4 regions of the Fictibacillus sp. NRS-1165 genome follow, and region 1 is predicted to be linked to each of the others. Evidence: riboswitches for the same ligand, from Rfam matches in the RefSeq annotation. Region 1 holds a riboswitch; each other region holds the start of a gene.
The links. A riboswitch is a leader RNA that binds a small molecule or an ion and turns the genes downstream of it on or off. The one in region 1 is predicted to bind S-adenosylmethionine.

Region 1 (4,649 bases):
CATTCACAGGTTAGTGTACCAAAAATGGGGCCATCCTAACAAAAATTTAAATTGCTTGTCTCTCTGTTCACTTTGCTTTTTGGTCCAGATAAAAACCAGGAGGGGGTTCCTCCTGGTTTTTAATCCGGTGCTCCTGGCTGAAAATATTCAATTCTCTCACGGTCAGGACCATAGAAGAAAATATACTGTGAACCATCCGGCAACGATGTCACCTGATCTTGGGCAAACCGGACACTTTGTTTCTTCAGCTCCATTATCTCTTTCGGGAGATCATCTACAGTAAACGCCACATGATTCACTTTTCCTTCTTCAGCCAGCTGTCTGTCATGCCTGCCACCAGCTCCAGCAGAATCTCCCCTTCCAGATTCAAGAATACAAGCTCGTTTGCCGGATTGCTGTGGTTCATTCGTTTAATCACATCCAAGTAAAGGAAATCGATTCTTCCACGTTTTCAACCATTATTCCTATATGCTCAAGCTTCCTTACAGCCATTCCTATCATCCCTTCCTAAAAGGCACAAACTTGTCCCTAGGTATAGTAGAAAGGGAATGGATTGCATAGCCCGTTACTGGCCGCTTGGAACCGGACTGATCACCGCAAGTGCCTGCTCCAGATCATAGATGATATCATCGATCGTTTCAATGCCGATCGATAGCCGTACCATCTCAGGCGATACTCCAGCTCTGCGCTGCTCTTCTTCGGTGAGCTGCTGATGTGTAGTGCTTGCCGGATGGATAATCAATGACTTAGAATCCCCGACGTTTGCCAAGTGAGAAAATAGCTTGACACTTTCAATGAGCTTTCTTCCTTCTTCTACTCCGCCCTTTACACCAAACGTGAGAATCGCTCCAGATCCTTTAGGCAGGTACTTTTGCGCTAGCTCATGGTACTCATTGTCTTCCAGTCCCGGATAGTTCACCCAGTCCACAGCAGGGTGTTCTTTTAAGTATTTTGCCACCTTCAGTGCATTTTCACTGTGACGTTCAACACGCAGCGCAAGTGTTTCAAGCCCTTGAATAAAGAGGAACGAGTTAAACGGCGAAACGCAAGATCCGAGATCCCTGAGCAATTGGACACGAGCTTTGATAATATAGGCAAGCGGTCCGACTGCTTCTGTATAAACGACGCCATTATAGCTTTCATCCGGCTCCGTAAGTCCGGGAAATTTTCCGTTCGTCCAGTCAAACTTACCGGAATCTATGATTAATCCGCCAATGGATGTTCCATGTCCGCCAATGAATTTGGTAGCAGAGTGAACGACGATGTCGGCTCCATGCTCGATTGGACGGCAAAGGTAAGGTGTGGCAAACGTATTGTCCACGATAAGCGGAACCCCTGCTTCATGCGCAATTTCTGCAATGGCTGAGATATCTGCCACATCAATTTTCGGATTCCCGATCGTCTCGATGTAAACGGCTTTTGTCTTTTCAGTAATAGCATCTCGGAAAGACTGAAGGTTATCTACTTCAGCAAATTTAAAGTTGACGCCGAGCTTCGGCAGTGTGTTGGCAAACAGGTTATATGTTCCCCCATATAAAGAACCGGAAGCTACAATTTCGTCCCCTGCTCCCGCTATATTTAAAATCGAATAGGTAATCGCCGCCTGGCCGGATGACACCGCCAGTGCACCGACGCCGCCTTCAAGCTTTGCAATCGTCTGTTCAAACGCGTCCTGTGTCGGGTTCATGATTCGGCTGTAGATGTTCCCGAACTCTTTTAAACCAAAAAGGTTGGCTGCGTGCTCGGTACTATTGAATTGATAAGACGTTGTCTGGTAAATAGGAACGGCCCTTGCACCTGTTGTCGGATCTACCTTTTGTCCCTCGTGCAATGAAACCGTCTCAAAACCATATTCTCTTTCTTCACTCATGTTCAATCTCTCCTTTTAAAATGTAGTTGTTAGACAGCGGCAAGGATCTGAGTAAATGTTAGCCATAAAAAAGACCTCTTCTAAAAGAAGAGGTCGCAGTTTTCACCGTCGGCTCTCATCTTTCAGAACATTTGCGTGTTCTGCTGAAATTAGCACCATGCATTTCTGCTGGTTGCCGGGTATCATCGGGTCAGTCCCTCCACCTCTCTGGATAAGATACATCTGAATATTAAGTTAGTTTGAATAATACTGAACTTTAAGATGCAAGTCAACCTTTTTCTAAAACTTTTTAAAATCATACCGGAAGGGTAATACAGCTGAGAAACGAAAAATGATGATATGTCATTTAGATAGAGTATTGGTCGCTGTTTTTTTGGGTGATGTTTATGCAGTGGCAGACTCGCCAGTTGGGTGCCTGATGAGTGAGGGCTGCTTGCTTGATTATCCTGAAAAAAATGAATGCAACGAATCCTGTCGGATGGTATCGTGTATAAACGTTTTGAACATAAATGGGCAGTTTTTGAACATAATTCCGATCTTCTGTACATAAAGTCGCAATTTTTGGACATACATCCGTACATTTGAACATAAATTCTGTGGTGGAGCTATTTTGCGAGTAAATATGCCACTTTTTCAAACCAATTAAGGCGGAAATATCCCTCTCGATGTAAATTAACTCAAAATCATTCGTATTTTGCCGGAAAAGCCTCAGTTGCTGCCCTTTTGTATCGTTTTCCTCTAAAAGGATCAGGCAGAGAGAGGATCGCCTGATCTTTTTATTATCGAAATGGCCACTTTTATTATCGAACGAAGCTTTTGTCTTATTCCAATCAGCCCAAACCACACAGCGCTGGGCAAAAGCGGCCGATCCTGCCGGAGACAGTATACTTTTGAGTATCTACTCAGTTCCGTTCAATAGGGAGGCTCTATGGCAGTTTCAGGCCTTACTGGTGGAACCGATGTGCACATAACTTCCTGAAGTCTTTAGAACAACAACAGAAGGCCAGAATGAAGGGCGGATGAATTTTAAAAATCCAATAAAAAATAAACCCTATTGGCCGATCAGCCAGTAGGGTTTTAAGCGTTCTTCTCTTCGGAAATCAAATATTTGCAATACGAGCCGCCTTTTGCAAGGCATTCAGTGCGTTCCACATGGTCTGTACCAAGCATTCTCTGGAACAAAGAAAGCTCACATGAACAGGCATGCTGATATTCGTTTGCCACTTTTGCGATCGGGCAATTAAATTCTTTTAATTCATATTGGCCGTTGTCTGTTTTTTCCCATTCGACCATATAGCCGGCTTCATTTTGAATATCGGCTAGTTCAGCCACTTTTTGCTCGAAGCTTTTGTTCTCCATCCGTTTCTTATACTTTTCATTTAAGCGGTTTTCACGGCGGACAAAAAGTTCCTGCACAGCTTTTTCACCGGCAATCTCCTGAATGTCTCTCATAAACTCAACGGTCAGTCCGGAATAATTGCGTGGAAATTGTTCGTCCGCAGTTTCGGAAAGCTGATACACATTCAGCGGCCGTCCCATTGCCTGGCGGACCAGGGTGGATTCAACGAGTCTGTCTCTCTCTAATGTATTTAAGTGGCGCCTTACAGCCATCTCTGTAATGCCAAGACGGCCGGCCATTTCAGTAACCGTTAACTTTCTATAGCGCTTAAGCATATGAATGATTTCTGAACGGGTAGAGGTGTTGTTAGCCATAGCCATAAATCATCACCTTCCTTACCATTATCTTACAGCATTTGCTAGCAAAAGTACATTCTAAACAAAAATGTTTAGAAATACAATTGCTCTGTTAGTTCTGCTGATCGTCGGGGAGGAAAGCAGAAACAGGTCCCAGTTCTTGTTCAATGTAACGCCTTACATCTGAAGGAAAGCTTTCGATCGATCCTGCATTTTCTATAAGAACTTCAGATATTTCTTTGTGGCTGACACTCGCGAATTGCTGAACAAGCATTTTTCGCAATGCTATCACCTTTTTTAATCGTTCAGCATTTTCTGCACTGATGACTTTTTCGTCTTCAAGGATGTCCAATATGTCTTCATAACTGCCTGGGTCTCTCATAATAAAACCGTCAATCATCGAATTGCCTACATCAATCATGCTTTCAATGATTACATGTGCTGCCCGCTCAAGTGCCAGTTTTTCAGCATCACTTTCCTTCCCGGCCAGTTTTTTTGCCTGTTCAAGCAGAAATTCCAGATATTCCAAGTGGTGTTCAATCTTTTTTCTGTCAACGAAATACATAGGTCTCACCCTGCCTTGTCATTTTGCATAGTCCTTTTTAGTTTATCACAAAAAGTAAAGGGAACAACGAAAGCACCGGCCTATTTTCTTCTAAAGAGTTGTCTGCTATCATGAAAAAGTAAAAGGGAAAAGCCCTTGCGGCAAGGAGGACTGAATGTGGCAGAAGAACGCTTTTTTCTATATGACGATACGGAAAAATCTGAGACGCGTTTCGTAAGTTTTATGGGAACGAATACCCGATTTGACCTCGCCATCGTTAAAACAGGAAGGCATTACGGAAAAAGCCTGATACTTGATCTGCAGGGAAGCCGTTTTTCCATCATAGGAGAAGATGACCTTGCGGAAGAGGGCTACTTGGAGCATGTTTTTCAGCTTAGTGAGGAAGACGCACAGGAGCTTCGGGAGTTCCTTTACGAAACCTTATAATGAGCGGAAAAATTACCCACACAAAAAAAGCCGAACCCTGGGCAGTTTAAAAAAAGGATAGAGTATCTTCTATCCTTCACCTGCCTGAAGGGA
Region 2 (4,649 bases), on a different contig from region 1:
GATTTCCACCAAGCCTGCCTTTCCCCCGAATAAGACAGCTACTTCTTTTAAAGGATCAAGGCCAACGCCAAACTCTCTTTTGTAATATTGAGCAACCGCTTCTTTTAAAAAATCATAACCTCTAAAGGGAGAATACTTATGATATTGCGTATTAAGGGCAGCCTCTTGCAAAGCAGCCACGATATGCGGAGGCGTTGGCTGGTCGGGGTTCCCCTGGCCAAGGTTGATGATATCATGCCCCTGAGCAGCTACAGCGGTTACCTTCCCAACCAGCTTTGCAAAAAATTGTTCAGGCAGACGAGTTAAAGCCTCTGCTTGCTGGAATTGTTTCACAGTTACACATCCTGTCTTTCGTAATTTTCTTGAAATTCTAATGAATTATGTTATACGCTTATTAAAAATCTGTCAAAACTTTTTAATGGAGGATCTTATGAAACTTACTGTTGCAGCGATACAAATGGATATTGAGCTTGGCAAACCCAAGGAAAATATAAAGAGGGCATCGAAAAGAATCGAGCAAGCGGCAGAGAACAAACCGGATGTCATTGTTCTACCTGAACTGTGGACTACGGGCTACGATCTCGAAAGGCTGGATGTGATCGGAGATGCAAACGGCGAGGAGATCAAACGGATAATGAGCTCCCTTGCCCGTCAATACAAAGTAAATATTGTTGCAGGTTCCGTTGCTAAGAAAACGGATAAAGGAATCTTTAACACCTTGTACGCCTTTAATCGAAAAGGAGAAATGACCGGCGAATACAGTAAACTCCATCTGATCCGTCTCATGCAGGAAGAAAAGTTTATTTCTCCGGGGTCAAGTAAAGGAAATTTCATGCTCGAAAACGTTCCTGCTGCCGGCGTCATCTGCTATGATATCCGATTTCCCGAATGGATCCGTGCCCATATTCTAGATGGCGCCTCCATCTTGTTTGTTCCCGCCGAATGGCCATCCCAGAGGCTGACTCACTGGCGCAACCTGCTCATAACGAGAGCCATTGAGAATCAATGCTATGTTGTGGGCTGCAACCGTGTGGGCAGTGATAAGAACAACACGTTCGCCGGTCACACGATGGTCATTGACCCTTGGGGGGAAATTGTGGCAGAGGCAGGAGGAGAGGAAGAGACCATTCTTTATGCTGAGATCAGCACTGATCTTGTTGAAGAAGTAAGAACAAGAATTCCTGTGTTTGAAGACAGGCGTCCGGAATTTTATTAAAATTAGAAGCTATGTAAAAGCATATTATTTGATTTTCTTTCATATCGTGCATCACATACTGATGCATGAAAGGGATCCTCACAAAAAAATTTGACAGCCAATGGATAAGATTGTATGATTGCCATTGTAAATTATTATTGCACTCTGTCTTTTCTAACAACTTTATATTTATTGTCTCTTATCAAGAGCAGGTGGAGGGAATTTGGCCCGATGAAACCCAGCAACCGACCGTAATACCATTGTGAAATGGGGCGTCTACTACTAGAAGCCTGGAGATCCAGTATGGCACGGTGCTAATTCCAGCAAAACGATTATTGTTTTGCAAGATAAGAGGCGTGGAATTATATATCCAGGCCTCTTTTCTTCCAGAAAAGAGGCCTTTTTTTAATACAAAAAATTCCGGAGGTAAAATAGATGGCCACAACGCTCAAACAAGCATACCAGCCGCTGAATGAACAAACCGTGGTGGAGCTTGCAAAAAAACTAGAATTGTTTACAGATTATCAACACATCAAAGTCCATGAGATCGGTGACGGGAACCTTAATCTGGTTTTCCGCCTCATTGATTCAGTTACCGGTAAATCCATTATCGTAAAACAGGCTCTTCCTTATGCAAAGGTTGTTGGTGAAAGCTGGCCGCTTACCCTTGACAGGGCGCGCATCGAGAGCCATTCTCTTAAGAAATCAGCAGAATTTGCTCCTGAGCATGTTCCAGAGGTTTATTATACAGACCATCATCTGGCGCTCACTGTCATGGAAGACTTATCGTCTCACGTCATTCTGCGAAAAGGCCTGATCGAAGGGATTCAATATCCTCATCTTGCTCACCACATCGGCACGTTTATTGCCAAAAGCTTGTTTTATACGAGTGATCTTTATCTGCATCCTTACGAGAAAAAAGAGCTTGTCCAAACGTTTATAAACCCTGAACTTTGCAAGATTACGGAAGACCTTGTGTTTACCGATCCGTTTTATGACATCGACACCAACGATTTTCCTTCGGAGCTGCTGGATGCCGTTTCCGAGCTATGGACTGATACCGAGTTGAAAAAAAGAGCAGCGGCACTTAAATATAAATTTTTGACAAGGGCTGAAGCACTTCTCCATGGGGATCTGCATACCGGAAGTATATTCGTTACGGAAACAACTACAAAAATCATCGATCCCGAATTTGCTTATTACGGGCCTCAAGGATTTGATATCGCCCACTTTTTTGCCAATATTGCATTGAATTATGCCGCCCAGTCCTTCCATATCTCTGATCCGCTAAAAAGGTCCGACTATCAGGGCTATTTGCTTGGTGTGATTAAAGATACGTGGGAAACCTTCTCTGACCAATACCGGGAGCTTTGGAAAAAAGAAGGTGTGGAAGCCGCTACAAAACTCCCGGGATTTGAGGAAGAGATTCTCAGCGGCCTTTTTACAGATATGATCGGTTTTGCCGGTTGTGAAGTAATCCGCCGCACGATTGGACTCGCCCATGTCGAGGATCTTGAATCCATTGGAGACTTCAATGGCCAGATCGAGTTAAAAAAACGTGTGCTGAAGCTTGGAAGCGATTTGGTAAAGAAAGCTGAAAGCATAAAAAATATCGATGAATTTATTACCTACATCAGGAGTGTTTAACCATTATGAGTACAACAGAAACATGGATTTCTTCATTACGATATAAAGGGGATCATCTTCTGCTGCTTGATCAGCAGCAGCTTCCCCATCATACTGTCTACATTAATGTTACGACCATTGAACAAGTGTGGGAATGCATAAAAAAATTGCAAGTGAGAGGGGCACCTGCCATCGGAATCGCCGCAGCTTTTGGGATTGTATTGTGGGCGAAGGCTAACCAATCCCTTCCTTATGACGAGTTCAAGTCCGAGCTGCTTCAGCAAAAAAATTACCTTGCCGGATCCAGGCCCACTGCGGTTAATTTGTTCTGGGCACTCGACCGGGTGACAAGCGTTGCCATACAAGCAGGAGACACTGAGGAGGCTGTTCAGCTTATCGAGCAAGAAGCTCTCCTCATTCAACAGGAAGATGAGGAAATATGCCGTAAAATCGGAGAGTACGCCCTCACTCTGCTAAAGAACGGAGACCGCCTGATGACCCATTGCAACGCAGGCGGAATCGCTACTGCCCGTTATGGTACGGCGCTTGCTCCCATGTACTTGGCAAAGGAAAAAGGCTGGAACTTATCCGTGTTTGCCAACGAGACAAGGCCGGTATTTCAAGGAGCAAGACTGACGGCCTGGGAGCTCCAGCAAGCGGGAATTGACGTTACACTCATTACCGATAATATGGCGGCCCATACATTAAAAACCAAGAATATTGCTGCGGTTATCGTCGGATGTGACAGGATTGCTGCAAATGGAGATACCGCAAATAAGATCGGTACATTCGGTCTTGCCTTGCAGGCAAAGGCATTGGGCATCCCCTTTTATGTGGCCTCGCCTCTTTCAACGATTGATTTGAACACACCTGCTGGAGAAGATATACCGATCGAGGAACGGCCTGCAGAAGAGGTGACTCACTTTCAAGGAACGCCCATCGCACCTGAAGGCATAAAGGTATTCAATCCCGCTTTTGATGTAACACCGCACGAGTATATTACCGCGATCATCACAGAGGAGGGAATCGCCTCAGGCAACTATAAGGAGCAGCTAAAAGAATTTTTTAATACGAAGAAATAAAGCTCGCGACCCTCTTGGTCACGAGCTTTTTGTATGATACGTATGAAATAAATTTTCAACTTCAGCAGCACAGACCGGTTTTCCGATAAAAAATCCCTGTACATGGTCACAGCCGTAATCCTTAAGCACGAGAAGCTGCTGTTTCGTTTCTACGCCTTCAGCCAAAGCCGTTACGGACAGCCCTTTGCACATCGTGATGATCGCCCGGACAATGGCAGCATCTGTTGAATTGTGATCAGATTTTGAAAGGTTGCGGATGAAGGATTGATCAATCTTAAGAATATCAATCGGAAAATCCTTTAAATAGCTCAATGAACTATATCCTGTTCCAAAATCATCGATGGATATTTTGATGCCAAGCTCCTTTAATTCCCTCATGATGTTAATCCCATACTGTACATTCTCCACCATCATGCTTTCTGTCAGCTCCAAGTGCAAGAACCTTGGATCAATCTTTGAGCGCTGGAGTGCTTCTTTCACTTCGTATACAAAATCCAGCTTTTGAAATTGGCGGCCTGAAACATTTACAGAGATGGAGAGTTCACTGTTGATCGTTTCATGCCATTTTTTCAGCTGCCGGCATGCTTCATTCAGTACCCATCTCCCTATGTGCCCGATCAGTCCGGTCTCTTCAGCAAGAGGGATGAAAAGCCCAGGCGAGACAATACCAAGACGCGGGTGATTCCAGCGGACAAGCGCTTCCAGGGCAATGACTTTTCCATCATCCAGGCTGATCTGCGGCTGAA
Region 3 (4,649 bases), on a different contig from region 1:
TAAAAAACATCGCCCGTTTAAGGCGATGTTTTTTTATCATACAGACACTTTTTCATACTCTTTTCGGATGGCAGCCGATCTTTCTTTTGCACTTAAAATGGCCTCGGCAAAAGCCTGGCCTGCTTTGTTTTCTTTTAGTGCTTTTAATCCTGCTGCGGTCGTACCATTTGGCGACGTTACTTTTTTCCTCAGTGATTCAGGGGAAGCCTGAGTATCCAACACCATTTTACTGGCACCGAAAACCGTTTGGGCTGCTATCTCCCTCGCAAGGTCCTCATCGAATCCTTCAGCTTGGGCTGTTTTTTCAATATGCTCCAACACATAGTAAATGTAAGCCGGACCGCTGCCCGCTATTCCTGTAAACACATCCATCTGTTCTTCATCGATCACTTTTACACGGCCGATCGCAGAAAATAACTCTTTTGCCAGTTCAATATGTTCCATTGAAACGGATTGTCCGCCGGTTATCGCTGTGATGGATTCTCCAATGGTACTTGAGGTGTTCGGCATAATCCTGATGACCGGCTGTCCCTCAGGAAGAATTTCTTCCATGAAACCCGTCGAAATTCCAGCGAGAACAGACATTACAATTTGATTAGCCTTTACCTTCGGTTTCAGTTCAATGAGCGCTGTTTCGGCGTCTTTCGGCTTCATGGCCAAGATGATGAGATCTGCTTCTTGTACTTGGACTTCACTGTAAGGAAGAGCAACCACTTTATAATTTTTCATTAGTTCAATTCGTCGCTGATCATTTTGTTTGTTTGTCATCACAATGTTGCTGGGCGGTAATTTTTCCTGATTGACCATTCCGGCAGCAATCGCCTCGGCCATGGAACCTGCTCCAATAAAAAGCACTTTTTTTGTTTTTAACATGCAACCTCTCCTTATTGCTGTGTTAAGTTCACTTAAGGTCCTATCTTAACATGTTAAGAAGAGGTTTCAACCCTTTGATGGAACATCGTCCGTTATAGGCAATAATCTCTTAAGAAAGTGAGAATGAGTGATGATAAATAGGACAGGTTGTAAGAAATTATAGAAAAACCTATTAAATCACTGGATTTGCGAAAATAAAATTATGGCTTGGCATGCTGTGGCGGAAGAAGAATCGTCTTCAGCAGCTGTCGTTGTTCATCCGGCCACCATGCGCCACAATCTTCGGAGACAATGCAAGCTGCACATTTTTCAAGGTCAAATACTTTCATACCTGAAATGGGGGGAGAGTAGACATGCAAGGTGATCAATGGTTTCTTTTCATAAGTACCCATCTTATGGATCATGCCTCTTCCCACATTCAAAAGTGAGCCCTTTTTTTCAATCTCCTTTTTTACCGCCACGGGCAATCCCCCTGGCTGCAATTTATACAGCGTGTGGTTTGAGGATCCAGATATAACTTGTACCCACCCAAACGACCGCCCGTGGTCATGCGGTGAGCAATCCAAGGTCTGAGACCAGGCCATGACCAGAATTTCTACATGGTCGCTCTTAAAAATTAATTTCCTGCCATAAGGTTTATTTTCTGGATTCATCACAAAAGGAGCGGCGTCAGTTTCAGCCGCCTGTAGTTTTTGGATCGCCTCCAGCAAATCGTCTGAAGAGGGAAAAACGAGCGGAGAAAATATTTTTTCGATTCTTTTAAGGAACGGCACGTTATCATCCTCCTGGTGTCATTGATCTATAACCAGTATATTGGATGGTCACAAAATAAATGAAAAATCCGAAACATAACCCTTAGGGGCTGAGCAAGTCCGCAAAAAATGGGTGTACAGGAATCGTCCATAGGCTTTTGACGAAACGAAACGATTCAAGGAGGTACAAAATTTTATGTATAAAAAGATCGGTTTAATTACAGGGATAACAGCCATTGCGCTTTCGATCGCGGGAGGAACATCTGCAAGCGCACATACGGTTAAAGAAGGGGATACGTTATGGAAGCTTGGACAGTCTTATGACGTTTCCTACGAGGATATTAAAAGGGACAATAACCTGGAAGGAAATATCATCCGCCCTGGTCAGCAATTAAATATACCGGCTGTTAAAGGGGTTAGCCAGGAGCGGGCAAAAGCGTCTTCCGCAGATAAAAGACTGCTGGCTTCCCTCGTTGAATCCGAAGCGATGGGTGAAAGTTTCGAAGGCAAAACAGCAGTCGCCGCTGTTGTTTTAAACAGAGTAGAGGCTGACAGCTTTCCGGATTCGATTCAAGGCGTCATTTTTGATAAAGGGCAGTTTCAGCCGGTATTTGAAAACAACCTGAAAAAGCCTTCTTCACAATCTGAGAAGGCGGTGGAAAAAGCACTGGCGGGATATGACAATACAAATGGCTCGCTTTTCTTCTATAATAAAACAACAGCGGTAAGCCGCTGGCTCGACACTAAACCAGTGAATAAAGTGATCGGAAACCACACATTCAGCAAATAATGAAAAACAGCCTCATCCCTGTCATCAGCAGAGATTGAGGCTGTTTTACAATTTACTCGTACTTTTAATGCTAAGACCCGACACCTCAATCTTATGGCTGTTCCGGGCAATCAGTACATCACAAGTCGCATGCCTCGTAATGTATTGTGACACGCTTCCAATAAAAATGCGCTCCATCGCGTTTAAGCCTGTTGCACCGCAGACAATTAAATCAGCGTCATGCATCGAAGCAAATGACAGGATTTCGGTTTTGGGAGACCCGTAATTGGATAAAGTCTTCACATGTTTTAATCCAAGTTTTCTGGCCTTTTGTTCATAATCTTCGAGTAGGGTTCCACCATGGTTTTTGCCAGATCCCTTTTCAATATCCACAGTACCTGAATCCATGGGAGCCGCAGGAATCCGCTCCTCAGAGATATGGACAATCAAAAGCTGGGCATGATATTCCTTTGTTATTTCAATCGCTCTGTAAAAAGCTACTTCTGAAGATTCCGATCCATCTACACCTACAAGAATTTTCTCATAATATGGCATATAAACCCCCTCTTTTTCGTATGCTTTATAAATTCTTTCCCTTAAATTTTATTTGACAAACGTGGGAGAGTACGGTAATTTGGAACATATTAAAGTATTTATTATTTGAAAAATTCATAATTAACTCTTATCAAGAGTGGTGGAGGGACTGGCCCGATGATACCCGGCAACCTTTAGATTTATTCTGAACAGGTGCCAAATCCTGCAAGGCAAAAAGCTTTGACAGATAAGAGAAGGTCACGCCCAAACGGATGATTGCACCTCTCTGAATCTTTTAGAGAGGTGCTTTTTTGTTATATAAATTGGGGGGATATCTGTTGGAAAATACAAAGCTGCCTGCTGTCAATCATACAGCAGCAATAGGAGAACTAACATTAGAATCGGGTAAGGTGCTGAACGATGTACATATCGCCTACCAGCGGATTGGTGCAGCGGACGCGCCTGCGATCTTCGTATGCCATGCACTGACAGGCAATCACTATACATTAGACAGCGAGATAGGAGAAGGATGGTGGACAGGGTTATTAGGAAGCGGGGAATATATTGATTTGGGCCGATACCAGGTGATTACTACAAATGTGCTCGGTGGCTGCGATGGCTCAACCGGAGCACTTTCCATCAATCCCGACACAGGTGTGCCGTACGGACCGGATTTCCCTGTCATCACGATTAGAGATATGGTGCATGCGCAAAAAAAACTTTTAGATGTTCTCGGGATCAGACGATTGGAGGCTGTAATCGGCGGATCGCTAGGAGGCATGCAGGTACTGGAGTGGGGCTTGCTGTATCCAGATTATATGGAGCGCTTAATTCCCATTGCCGTGACACCGACACTAAGTGATTATGCGATTGGTTTTAACGCGGCCGGCAGATCGGCCATCATAAGTGATCCTTTATGGAATAACGGGAGATACAGCCCTGATTGCGGGCCAAGAAAAGGGCTCGGCATTGCCCGCATGATCGGTATGCTCACCTACCGTTCAGGACGTTTATTCGACCACCGTTTTCAGAGGAAACAAACCGGAAATTGGGAAACCATACAGGAGGAAGCTGTGTTTTCGGTGGAATCGTATCTTCATTATCAGGCGGATAAATTAGCCGACCGATTTGATGCGAACTGTTATCTCACTTTATTAAAAGCGATGGATACTCATGATATTGGCAGGGGAAGAGGTGGAGTAGCTGCCGCTTCACAAAATTATAATGTACCTATGCTATGTGTTGGGTTTTCCGGGGATCTGCTTTACCCGGTTGATTCGATGCAGGAGTTTATTCTTTTGGTCCAATCAGGAAATAAAGAGGCACGTTTTCAAGAGGTAAATACAATGTTTGGCCACGATGGGTTTTTGACCGAGTTTGATAAGTGGGGAAACCTGTTCGCGAATTTTATGAGAGAAACAATAAAGACATGAGGTAAATTTCTCATGTCTTTATTTAATGGTTTATTCAACAGCTGGTTTTTCAACAACCATCGACTTATCAGCCGGTGCAGATTGTTCTGGCCGCTGGCGGCTGATTCTCCCGCCACCGACAGATAAAGCGACCAATATACCCGCGCCAATAAAAATCAAGCCCGTTAAAAAGACGGTGGTGAATGAATTGCTCCAGGCAGTCTGTATGGAGTGAATCACCGTATTTTTAATGCTGCCAGGCAGTTTAAGAAGGTCGGGATGGATTAAAAGGCTGAACAGAGCATCCGT
Region 4 (4,649 bases), on a different contig from region 1:
TTCATACAGAGTTCTCTCCTTTCTTTATATCGTTAGCTTTTGGAAAATATTCTGTATTATGCATGAAAAGAGGAAAAGATCCGTTTTGGTAATAATCAACTTAATTGATTCAATGGTTTTTAGACAAAATAATATGGTTCAGAAATGGACAAAAATTTAAAGAGGTGAGGTAATGAAAGCCAATTTGAATACCATTTTACCAATTATCGCTTCAGTAGGAGTTGGCATTGCGGCGTATCAAATGATGAGTGGTAATGGCGGGAAAATGAAAAACATGATGCCGCTTGCTTCAGATATGATGGGAATGGGCATGCAGGGACAGAGTCAACAACAGTCCAATAATCAATAATGCATTTTTAGTCATACCTGATATTTATAGCAGGTATGCGATTCTGTCAGGAGGGGACAAATGATGAATCCTAAACATGATACTCATGGCCGGAAAAGAATTCTTGCCTCCAATCTGCAAGAGGGCCAAGACAAAATAATCAGTGAAAATTCAGGTCCGTCTGCTTCATCTGCTGATTTTGTGGAAGATGAGACCAGTCAGATGCTCACAAGTAAAAATAACAGATAGATCAATCAAAAAGCAGGCATTTATATGCCTGCTCCAATTTCTGTATATCAGGTCAACAATTAATTTTAATTAACACTGTTTCTGTCCCTCCCCTGCCACTTACCGTACAGCCAGGATCGGTACTTTTATTTTGCAAGCACCTGAATTGTGCTCTGTGCCAATGCGAACTCAAAATCAGCGATAAGGTCTTCAGGGTCTTCAAGTCCTGCTGAAAAACGGAAAAGTGTATTGGTAATTCCTCTTTTCTTTCGTTCCTGCTCCGGCATGGCCGCATGTGACATTTTTGCCGGGTAAGACAAAATGGACTCCACTGCTCCAAGGCTCACCGCTAATACGGGTATCTGCAGATGTGACGTAAAAGATCTTACCAGCTGTTCGCTTTCCAGCTCAAAGGAAAAGACTGCTCCAGGACCCTCAGCCTGCCGGCGCTGCAATGAATAGCCGGAGTGCTCTTTCAGTCCTGGATAATGCACCTTTTTTACAAGAGGGTGATGATTTAAATACTCTGCAAGTTTGCCAGCTGCCTCTGAAGAATGGCGAAGACGGACATACAACGTTTTCAACCCACGCATGAGGAGCCATGCATCCTGGACTCCCAGTACTGCTCCAAAAGAATTCTGCAGAAAATAAAGGCGTTCTGCGAGCTCTTCATCCTTAACAACCGCTAGCCCCGCAACCACATCACTGTGGCCGGCAAGAAACTTTGTCGCGCTGTGAAGAACGATATCCGCTCCCAGCGATAAAGGCTGCTGAAGAGCAGGGGTTAAGAACGTATTATCTACAAAGGTGAGAGCTCCCTGTTGTCTGGCAAGCTCACTCACCGCTTGTATATCCGTTACTTTTAACAGCGGATTGGACGGTGTCTCGATATAGAATGCTTTCGTATTCGGCTGAACGGCTTGCTCTACTTCTTTCAAATCGGTCATATCAACAAACGTATGGGTAATTCCGAGCCGTGTGAGCACTTCCGTAACCATTCGGTAAGTTCCCCCGTAAACATCTTCCGAAATGACAACATGGTCACCTTGTGACAGGAGGAGAAAAGCGGTTGAGATTGCGGCCATGCCCGAAGAGAACGCGAAACCCCGACAGCCTCCCTCCAACTGGGCGATCTGCTCTTCCAATGCTTCTCTTGTCGGATTGGCTGATCGGCTATAGTCATATTTTCCGAACTGGTCAAGATCCTCTTGGTGGAACGTCGAGGAAAGATGCATAGGTACACTGACCGCGCCGGTAACAGGATCCGTCTTATGCTTATGATGCAGCAATTTCGTTTGAAAGTTATAACAGGAATAGTCACTCATGGGTGATTGCCTCCTTTTGAACGATTTGAAGTGCTTGCGTCAAGTCTTCTATCAGGTCCTTTTCATCTTCAATTCCAACTGACAGCCGCAAGAGACGGTTGCACACCCCTCTCTGGATGCGTATATGATCCGGAATGTCGGCATGTGTCTGAGTAGCTGGGTAAGTAACAAAGCTTTCTACACCGCCTAGGCTTTCCGCAAACGTGATCAGTGAAACCGCCTTTAGGAAATCAGGTACCCATTCTTCTCGTTGAAGCCGAAAAGAGATCATTCCACCTCTTCCGGGATACAGCACATCCGCGACAGCTTCATGTCCTCGGAGAAAATTGACGAGCTCCCTGGCGTTTTCCTCATGCTTTTTCATTCTTAAAGCGAGGGTTTTCATTCCTCTCATCAACAGCCAGGCGTCAAACGGACTTAATACTGCACCTGTGGCATTATGTTGGTAGGACAATTCTTCACATAGTTCCTCTCCTTTCGCAGCAACGAGCCCTGCGAGTACATCGTTGTGTCCCCCAAGATATTTGGTCGCACTATGAATGACGATATCTGCTCCAAGTTCGATCGGTTTTTGAAGCAAAGGCGTGTAGAACGTATTGTCAACAATAACGAGGAGGCCGTGTACCTTTCCAACAGCAGCTATCGCTTGGATATCGCAGGTTTCCATTAAAGGATTTGTAGGGGTCTCAAGAAAAATGGCTTTTGTTTTCTTTGTTATTGCCTGCTCAATTTCAAGGGGATTTGCGGTGTCAACGTATTTACAGGACAACCCCCATTTTTTATAGCCTTCCTCCAGTAACCGATAAGTCCCCCCATATAAATCGCTGGATACGATCCATTCATCCCCTGACTGAAAAAGGGAAAGAATGGTGGCAATCGCGGCCATTCCCGAACTGCAAGCGAAGCCTTGGTCCGCTCCTTCCAGATCTGCTATTGCCTGCTCCAGCAGCTGCCGTGTTGGATTGCCGGTCCGTATGTAATCATACCCGCTTGATTCTCCTATTCCAGTATGCCGATAAGCTGTGGAAAAATAGACGGGGGGATTGACTGATCCTGTGCGGTCTTCACTTCGGTTTCCGATCTGTGCAAGCTTTGTCTCCGTTTTATACATGGGAATCCTCCTAAAAATAAAATAAAAAAGCCTTCTAAGAAGAAGACTTTTGAGAAATATCAATTGTCGTTCTTCTTATCTTTCAAGTTCATTCACGAACTTGATGGACTTAGCACCTTTTCAGCCATCCGCGGCTGAAGGTTGCTGAGGTATCATCGGGCCATTCCCTCTACCTCTCTTGATAAGAAAACAAATCACGTATCAAATTGTACTTATTACTCTACATTAGTTTTCAGAATGTTTCAATAGGAATCGTAAAAAACTTTACGTGCGATTATTTCATTTTTACTTCATGAGTTAAGTCCCTTTTACAAAGCATTAAGAACCGTCTCTTAAACCTAAGGAAATAGTCGGTATAATACAGGAAATGAAGCAGAGAACATTAACCTGTTTTTTTAAAAATTAAAATGTTTTTATCAGTTTCGTAAAATATTAACAATGGTAATATTTATATAATACTGATATTAAGGGAGTCCAATACGTTGCATCAATTGTTTATTAACTCAAAGGAACAATTATTTATATTGCTTCCGTTCACTAGGATAAACGTTTTTCCGTTCGGAATGAAAGGCAGATGAATGAACCATGCTATCACCAACGTCATATTTTGGGTGATAGCATGTTTACATTTGTTCTGTTATATATGGCTCTGCCTTGGCTTGCAGCTCTATTTCTTGTCTATAAAGACTACAGACTTCTTTTAGTGATTTCCCCCATTACCTCAGTCATCGCTTTCATCATTAATGGCTGGGGAACTCACTTTCATTTTTGGAGAGTCGCGCCTTATTCTATGGATCAATACATTTCTGCCATGCCGTATAATCTGGGCATTTATCCGGTGATTTGCTCATACATGATTTATTTCATCTCTGTTTCCAAAATCGATGATCTTCTTCTCATTTTTGTATTCACCTTAGGCACGACTGGTTTAGAATATCTTTCGTTGTATAGAAACCATATTGTTTATGATCATGGCTGGACAATTTATTGGACATTTATTTCCTATTTGATTCCTTATTTTCTGGTATACGGCTATTACCGGCTGCTTACTAGAAAGGATGATATAAACTCATTCCGAAAGCTCCGGCATTAAACGAGTGGATACACCAATTCGATTCCAAGCATTAATCGCAACGATCTGCATGATGATTTCCGCGATTTCCTTTTCACTAAAATGTTTTGCCACTTCCTCGTAGATATCATCTGGAACATGTGTATCGGCTACAAGTGTGACCGATTCAGTCAGCGCAAGAACCGCTCGTTCTACAGCTAAAAAAAATGGTGTTTCCCGCCAGCCATTAAGGGAGTAGATCCGCTGTTCGGTCTCCCCCATTATACGTGCATCCTTCATGCGCATATCAATACAATAGGCGCACCCATTGATCTGGGAGGCACGAATTTTTATGAGCTCTTTCAGTTTAGGGTCCAAACTTGCAGACATCACATATTGTTCAAGTTTTAACATTGCTTCATAACCCTCTGGATTGACCATCCCTAATAAAAATCTTCTTTCCATGCTTAACTCCTCCTCATTTTTTCGTTGCACTGCTATGACAGATCTTTACATTCATTTGTGACAAATTCAATAAAATTGTTTCTGTTTGAATGCTTGCATGTGAAGAAGGGTTGACAAACTGCTTATCAGCGCTAATAGTAT

Region 2: it holds a riboswitch for S-adenosylmethionine, as region 1 does, so the genes downstream of both, mtnK (S-methyl-5-thioribose kinase) here and ABHN01_RS14290 (homocysteine synthase) in region 1, are expected to answer to the same signal.
Region 3: it holds a riboswitch for S-adenosylmethionine, as region 1 does, so the genes downstream of both, metX (homoserine O-acetyltransferase MetX) here and ABHN01_RS14290 (homocysteine synthase) in region 1, are expected to answer to the same signal.
Region 4: it holds a riboswitch for S-adenosylmethionine, as region 1 does, so the genes downstream of both, ABHN01_RS21040 (methionine biosynthesis PLP-dependent protein) here and ABHN01_RS14290 (homocysteine synthase) in region 1, are expected to answer to the same signal.

The regions. Positions count from the first base shown of each region.
Region 1 covers NZ_JBDPNU010000029.1:13,790-18,438, reverse strand. The annotation lists gene ABHN01_RS14295 (VOC family protein) at 120-299, opposite strand; gene ABHN01_RS14290 (homocysteine synthase) at 566-1,870, opposite strand; SAM riboswitch class I at 1,983-2,088, opposite strand; gene ABHN01_RS14285 (helix-turn-helix transcriptional regulator) at 2,948-3,589, opposite strand; gene ABHN01_RS14280 (DUF86 domain-containing protein) at 3,678-4,130, opposite strand; gene ABHN01_RS14275 (DUF3055 domain-containing protein) at 4,287-4,556, shown strand.
Region 2 covers NZ_JBDPNU010000004.1:126,968-131,616, reverse strand. The annotation lists gene ABHN01_RS01885 (pyridoxal phosphate-dependent aminotransferase) at 1-333, opposite strand, end outside; gene ABHN01_RS01880 (carbon-nitrogen family hydrolase) at 431-1,216, shown strand; SAM riboswitch class I at 1,392-1,549, shown strand; gene mtnK (S-methyl-5-thioribose kinase) at 1,631-2,842, shown strand; gene mtnA (S-methyl-5-thioribose-1-phosphate isomerase) at 2,848-3,903, shown strand; gene ABHN01_RS01865 (EAL domain-containing protein) at 3,922-4,649, opposite strand, start outside.
Region 3 covers NZ_JBDPNU010000026.1:184,442-189,090, reverse strand. The annotation lists gene proC (pyrroline-5-carboxylate reductase) at 37-873, opposite strand; gene ABHN01_RS13545 (cysteine dioxygenase) at 1,074-1,646, opposite strand; gene ABHN01_RS13540 (cell wall hydrolase) at 1,822-2,415, shown strand; gene ABHN01_RS13535 (universal stress protein) at 2,461-2,949, opposite strand; SAM riboswitch class I at 3,074-3,182, shown strand; gene metX (homoserine O-acetyltransferase MetX) at 3,267-4,361, shown strand; gene ABHN01_RS13525 (MDR family MFS transporter) at 4,392-4,649, opposite strand, start outside.
Region 4 covers NZ_JBDPNU010000053.1:32,807-37,455, forward strand. The annotation lists gene ABHN01_RS21020 (YhcN/YlaJ family sporulation lipoprotein) at 1-5, opposite strand, end outside; gene ABHN01_RS21025 (hypothetical protein) at 173-349, shown strand; gene ABHN01_RS21030 (hypothetical protein) at 413-577, shown strand; gene metC (cystathionine beta-lyase) at 703-1,881, opposite strand; gene ABHN01_RS21040 (methionine biosynthesis PLP-dependent protein) at 1,874-2,992, opposite strand; SAM riboswitch class I at 3,065-3,180, opposite strand; gene ABHN01_RS21045 (CBO0543 family protein) at 3,612-4,085, shown strand; gene ABHN01_RS21050 (carboxymuconolactone decarboxylase family protein) at 4,062-4,508, opposite strand.